Regions from separate parts of the Erwinia sp. SLM-02 genome, predicted to be linked through region 2. Evidence: predicted binding sites of a transcription regulator. Region 2 holds the regulator's gene; the other holds the start of a gene.

Region 1 (3,415 bases), on a different contig from region 2:
AGAAAATCCTCGGCCAGCGCGAGGATCTGGTTATCGCGGGTAATCGCCAGGCTGCCGAGCGCATAAAACTCGCTTTCCGCGGCGCGCTGGTTGGCATCGACCAGCGTGTCCCACTGGTCCGGCGTTGCGGTTTCCGCCGGCTGGCGGCTGTAGATGGCGTACTCGTTGCCCTCTTCATAGCGGCTCTGATAGCGATAGCCATTTTTGACATAGGGTACCGACTGGTCGCGCGGGGGGATGCGCTCGATAATCTCCTGCAGCAGCTCCGCCTGCAGCGCTTTTTGCGGCTGCAGCAGGCTGTCGCCGTACTCATTTTCGGCCTTAAGCCAGGCGATGATTTCAGGGTCTTCCCGCTGGTCGTCACGCAGCCAGTAATAGTTGTCGCAGCGCGTGTCACCGTGCTGAGTCATCACATGAGGGACTTTCTTTGCTTTAGGTGGTGTCATGATATTTTCACGGTTGCTGTGCCTGCTGTAAGACTGGCAGCAACAGGGCGGATTGCCAATAGCAATACGCGCGACAGGTTGAAAAACAGGCGGTTCACTGCGCAACGCCCGCGGCGGCGTTGACCGCGGGTTGTGCCCGGCCGCTTTTATTCCTACCTTTGAGGGTAATGAACACTATTCAGGAGGAAAAATGGCGTTTGCAGGCAATCCACTGTTTATTAATACGGTGTTACTTGGCGGAACCCCCCGTCAGAAACTTCAGGCGGCGCATGACGCCGGCTTTGACCAGGTGGAGCTGTGGCAACAGGACGTGTCGGCTGCGGATTCAGACTGCGAGGGTCTGCGTGATTTACTGACGGATCTGCCACTGGGGTTAACCGACTACCAGGTTCTGCTGGATTTTGACGGCGCTCCGGAACCGCTGCGACAGCAGAAGTATGACGAAGCGCGGAGCATGATCGAAACGGCCGTTAAGCTTGGGGCAACTACCCTGCTGGTTCCCGCATCAACCGACGACCGCTGTCAGTTCGAACGCGCGGAGGAGGATCTCCGCTGGCTGACGGAGCAGGCGCAGCGCAAGGGGCTGCGCGTCGCCTATGAGGCAATGGCATGGAGCAGCAAAATTCACACCACCGCCGATGCGTGGCAGCTGGTTAAGCGGATCGATGCCCCCAACCTGGGGCTGGTGGTTGATGCTTTCCATATTTTCGTCCGGCAGCGCAGCATCACCGACCTGGCGGGCATTCCGGCAGAAAAAATTTATCTGGTTCAGCTCTCCGACCTGGCAGAGCTGCCGCAGGATGGAAAGCTGGTGGAGACGGCACGCCACCACCGCCTGCTGCCGGGGGAAGGCCAGTTCCCCCTGACGTCACTGCTCGATCACCTGCGGGCGATTGACTATCGCGGACCGCTGGGGCTGGAAGTCTTTAACGACGGCCTGCAGCACGCCAACCCTGCGGCAACGGCGAAAAAGGCCATGCGGGCGCTGCGTCAGCAGCTGGCGCGGTTTTAACGCCCGTTCTGCGCCGGTGATTACACCGCGCGCAGCTTGCCGTCATTATCATCCTCTGCCGGTTCGGCCGCTGCCTCTTCCGGCATTTTTCCGGTGCGCAGGATATGCTGCAGCGCGTCTTTATTCTCCGCCAGATACAGGCCCAGCGCTTCACCCTGCTGCTCATCAAGCGCCAGCGGAGACGTTGTCAGCCATTCAGAAAACACTTCCGCCATATCCAGCATTTTGTCGTAGGCATCGGCTTCTTTTTTACTGGCAAACGTCATCTTTTCCTCACCTTTTCTGACGACTACGTATTGTATTTCAACAGCCATACTTTTCTTCCTGTTATACTGTATTTATATACAGCATACCACTCCCGCCGATTTGACTCAAGTTTAGCGTTCAGGATGAATACGCAAACGTTTTCGTTTATACTGCGCGCGTTTTTTCCATTCAATCAGGTAGAGATTATGACGACTCTTGGAACCGCGCTGCGCCCTCAGGCGACCCGCGTAATGCTGTTAGGATCAGGTGAACTGGGCAAGGAAGTGGCGCTGGAATGTCAGCGTCTTGGTGTGGAAGTCATCGCGGTCGATCGCTATGCCGATGCCCCTGCCATGCACGTTGCCCACCGCAGCCATGTGATCAATATGCTGGATGGCGCCGCGCTGGCGGCATTGATTGCTCAGGAGAAACCGGATTTCGTCGTCCCTGAAATCGAAGCCATCGCTACCGATATGCTGGTTGAACTGGAAAAACAGGGTCAGCACGTGGTCCCTACCGCGCGTGCCGCAAAACTGACCATGAACCGCGAAGGTATTCGCCGCCTGGCGGCGGAAGAGCTGTCGCTGCCGACCTCCAGCTATCGCTTTGCCGACAGCCGCGAAGCCTTCTTCGCCGCCGCCGATGAAATTGGATTCCCGTGCATCGTAAAACCGGTGATGAGTTCTTCCGGTAAAGGCCAGAGCTTCATCCGCGAAGCTGCGCAGCTGGAAGCGGCGTGGGAATATGCCCAACAGGGCGGCCGCGCGGGCGCAGGCCGGGTGATTGTGGAAGGCGTGGTGAAGTTTGATTTCGAGATCACCCTGCTGACCATCAGCGCGGTTGACGGCATTCACTTCTGCGCACCTATCGGCCACCGTCAGGAAGATGGCGACTATCGCGAATCCTGGCAGCCGCAGCAGATGAGCGATCTGGCACTGCAGCGTGCGCAGGATATTGCGCGCAAAGTGGTGGAAGCCCTGGGCGGTCGCGGCCTGTTTGGCGTTGAGCTGTTTGTCTGCGGCGACGAAGTGGTCTTCAGCGAAGTGTCCCCGCGCCCACACGATACCGGTATGGTGACGCTGATTTCTCAGGACGTTTCCGAGTTTGCCCTGCACGTTCGCGCCTTCCTCGGGCTGCCCGTTGGCGGCATTCGTCAGTACGGCCCGTCGGCGTCGGCGGTGATCCTGCCGCAGCTGGACAGCGATAACGTCCAGTTTGGTAACCTGCAGGCGGCACTCGGCGCGGGCCTGCAGCTGCGCCTGTTCGGTAAGCCGGAAATTCGCGGTCAGCGTCGACTGGGCGTGACGCTGGCGACCGGCGAAAATATTGATGACGCGGTGCAGCGTGCCGTGGCGGCAGCGGCAAGCGTGAAGGTGAGCGGCTGATACGGCGGTGTTGATCCGGCAGAAGGGCTGACGCGCCCGCTGCTACATTCATCAGCGCTGCTCCACAGCGACACCGGATAACGTGGCGAACGCCGTTCTGCGGATTTCGCCACGTTAAGCGCATGGACGCGCGAATCAAGGGCCAGCGTGCCGGCTCACGCCGTGACCGCCTTCCCCTGCCTCAGTAAAAATCCCGCCAAAACGCAGCAGCGCCACGTCGAAAAGGACAATATTTCCCCAGTCTGGCCTATAGTTACAGGCACTCTCAGACAAAGGAAATGGACTATGGATACGCAACGCTGGGCCGCCGTCGACGATTACTTCAC
Region 2 (3,415 bases):
TATGGCTGCGGTGGCAGGGAACATAGACAATCTCGTGCCCGTCCTGCGCCAGCTGGCGCACGCGTTCGCCGCCGCTGACGTTCAGGCCCTGATACAGCTTGCTCCAGGTCCAGCCCATCACGCGATCGGTCAGGCGAATAGCCTCGTAAGAGAAGTTAGCCGCAATCTCTTCCATCAGCTCAACGGCATTCTGCTGGGCCTTCTCATGGGAGATTTTCTTGCTGCGCGCTTCATCTTCCACCGCTTTGGCGATGGCTTTGGACTGCAGGAGCTTATTGAACAGATCCTGACGCACCGGCAGGCGCGGGCCGACGGCGGCCAGACGCTGGCGGGCGAAGTGCATACGCGCCACGCGCGCCAGCTTCTGGGCGATGGTTTTATCGGTACCGTGTTCGGTTGCCATGCGGCGCAGAGAAACGATAGGCGAGAAGCGCACAAAGCTGTCGCGGCCCAGCCAGATCACCGCGAAGAACTTCTGGATGCCGTTCAGCACGCGCAGATGCGGCTGCTCAACGCCCTGCACTTCGCGCCCCGGGGCACGGCCAAACATCACCGAGACCGGCACCATCTGCACGTCCAGATCGGGATGGTTACGGTGCAGATCCAGATAGTCATGGAACAGCTTGACCGACTCAACATTCGGGACGAAATAGGGGAATACGCGCGGGCCGTCATGGATAAACACATAACGGGGCAGCACGGTGCCGTCGATCTCCAGTGGGTGCAGGGGATCGGGGAGATCCTGTTTGCGGCACTGTTCGCGCAGAGCAAGGAGATCGGCCTTTGAATCATAAGGCAGCACATACATAATAGGGCGTGAGGTATCAAGCCCGAGTTCGGCAACCGGTTCAGCCGGGATTGCCTTACTTTTTACCAGGAATTTCACTGGCAGATTCAACAGTTTATAATATAAATTACGCCAACCTGACATAGACAACATGAAGCCTCTTGTTAGCAAAGCGCCGCAAGCATACCAGAAAGCGCTAACAGAATCTGTGGTGTTGCAAAATGTGCTACACCCTCTCATTGACGTTTAACTTTCCAAAGGGTTCCCTGAACATGGCAAATAACGCCACCGGACTGACTCGAATTGTAAAAGCAGCAGGCTATTCCTGGAAAGGTATACGTGCTGCCTGGCAACATGAAGCGGCATTTCGCCAGGAAGCGGTCGCCGCTATTATCGCCATTCTTATTGCCTGCTGGCTGGACGTCGACGCCGTTACCCGCGTGCTGCTGATCGGCTCGGTGGTGATGGTGATTATCGTCGAAATCCTCAACAGCGCCATTGAGGCCGTCGTTGACCGTATCGGCACGGAGATTCATCCGCTGGCCGGTCGGGCCAAAGACATGGGCTCTGCTGCCGTCTTGCTCAGTATCTTATTGGCAATTTTCGTGTGGGTAATGCTGCTGATTTCACATTTGCGATAGGTTTTCCAAAATTCAACAAACTGCTGTTTTTTAGCCAGCTTTGGGTTTTCAACACGCAAATACCTGTATATACTCACAGTCGACTGTATAAACAACCAGGGGGCGGGATGAAAGCACTAACGGCACGGCAGCAGCAGGTTTACGACCTGATTCGCGACCACATTAACCAGACCGGTATGCCGCCGACGCGGGCAGAAATCGCCTCGCAGCTCGGCTTCCGTTCCCCAAATGCTGCTGAAGAACACCTGAAGGCGCTGGCCAGGAAGGGCGTGATCGAGATCGTTTCCGGCGCATCTCGCGGTATTCGCCTGATGATGGAAGAGGCCGACGGCCTGCCGCTGATTGGCCGCGTTGCCGCTGGCGAACCCCTGCTGGCCGAACAGCATATCGAAGGGCACTACTCGGTTGACCCGGAACTGTTCAAGCCCAACGCCGATTTCCTGCTGCGCGTCAGCGGCATGTCGATGAAGGATATCGGCATTATGGACGGCGATCTGCTGGCGGTTCACAAAACGGAAGACGTGCGTAACGGCCAGGTGGTCGTAGCGCGTATTGATGACGAAGTGACCGTTAAGCGCCTGAAGAAGCAGGGGAACATCGTTCATCTGCTGCCGGAAAACAGTGAGTTTCAGCCGATTGTTGTCGATCTGCGTCAGCAGACGCTGACCATTGAAGGCCTGGCCGTCGGTGTTATCCGCAACGGCAACTGGCTGTAATCCCCCACCGAATATGACGCGTCGCCCTCTGCGGCGCGTTTTTGCGATCTCTAATCACTCCCTGCTTCCGGTTGAAACACGATGCGACTGCTGACGGCTGCCGATAAAAATCTCTGGCGGCTGGCGCTGCCGATGATCCTCTCCAATATTACCGTGCCGCTGCTCGGGCTGGTTGATACTGCCGTTATTGGCCATCTTGATAGCCCGACCTACCTCGGCGGCGTGGCGATTGGTACGACTATCACCAGCTTCCTGTTTATGCTGCTGCTGTTCTTACGCATGAGCACCACCGGGCTGACCGCACAGGCGTTTGGCGCAAACGACAAGCTCGCTCTGGCGCGGGCGCTAATGCAGCCGCTGCTGCTGGCACTGCTGGCCGGCATCACGTTTATTGTGCTGAAAGCGCCGCTGACCCATCTGGCGTTGGGATTGACCGGCGGCAGCGAGGACGTGCTGCATCAGGCCGATTTATTTATGCAGATCCGCTGGCTCAGTGCGCCCGCCACGCTGGCAAACCTGGTTCTGCTCGGCTGGCTGCTGGGCGTGCAGTATGCCCGTGCGCCGGTGATCCTGCTGGTGGTGGGCAATCTGGTGAATATCCTGCTGGATCTGTGGTTTGTTATCGGCCTGAAGTGGGGCGTGCAGGGCGCGGCGGCGGCGACGGCTATTGCGGAATACGTCAGTCTGCTGGTAGGTCTGCTGCTGGTCTGGCGGGTGATGGTGATGCGCGGCCTGTCGCTGCGCCTGCTGCTCAACGCCTGGCGCGGCAATCTGGCACGCCTGCTGCGGTTGAACCGCGACATTATGCTGCGTTCGCTGCTGCTGCAGGTGTGCTTTGCCTCACTGACGATTTTCGGCGCGCGGCTGGGCAGCGATATTGTTGCCGTCAATGCGGTGCTGCTGATGTTTCTGACCTTCACCGCCTATGCGCTGGACGGTTTCGCCTATGCGGTCGAGGCTTGCTCAGGAGAAGCCTACGGTGCCGGAAACAGCCAGCAGCTGCTCAGCGTCTGGCACGCTGCCTGCCGTCAGTCCGGGGTTGTGGCACTGGCGTTTTCGCTGATTTATGCCCTGGGCGGGGAGCATATCGTGGCGCTGCTTACCTCACTTGAACCGCTACAGGAGCTGGCCGATCGCTATTTAGGGTGGCAGGTGCTGATGCCGCTGGCCGGCGTAGGCTGCTATCTGCTGGACGGCATGTTTATCGGGGCCACCCGCGCCAGCGAAATGCGCAACAGTATGGTGGTTGCCGCGGCGGGGTTTGGGCTGAC

The links. The regulator LexA, encoded in region 2, represses DNA repair genes until DNA is damaged. The targets are predictions, from matches to a motif close to TNCTGTATGTACATACAGNA.
Region 1: a site for LexA is predicted at 1,789-1,808, ahead of PGH32_RS09055 (YebG family protein). Genes of this name have one in related genera too.

Annotation. Positions count from the first base shown of each region.
Region 1 covers NZ_JAQISN010000001.1:1,948,731-1,952,145, forward strand. Annotated here, with positions in the region: gene PGH32_RS09045 (S9 family peptidase) at 1-446, opposite strand, end outside; gene PGH32_RS09050 (sugar phosphate isomerase/epimerase family protein) at 637-1,458, shown strand; gene PGH32_RS09055 (YebG family protein) at 1,479-1,772, opposite strand; gene purT (formate-dependent phosphoribosylglycinamide formyltransferase) at 1,911-3,089, shown strand; gene PGH32_RS09065 (O-methyltransferase) at 3,375-3,415, shown strand, end outside.
Region 2 covers NZ_JAQISN010000002.1:750,299-753,713, reverse strand. Annotated here, with positions in the region: gene plsB (glycerol-3-phosphate 1-O-acyltransferase PlsB) at 1-931, opposite strand, end outside; gene PGH32_RS16610 (diacylglycerol kinase) at 1,060-1,428, shown strand; gene lexA (transcriptional repressor LexA) at 1,536-2,144, shown strand; gene dinF (MATE family efflux transporter DinF) at 2,226-3,415, shown strand, end outside.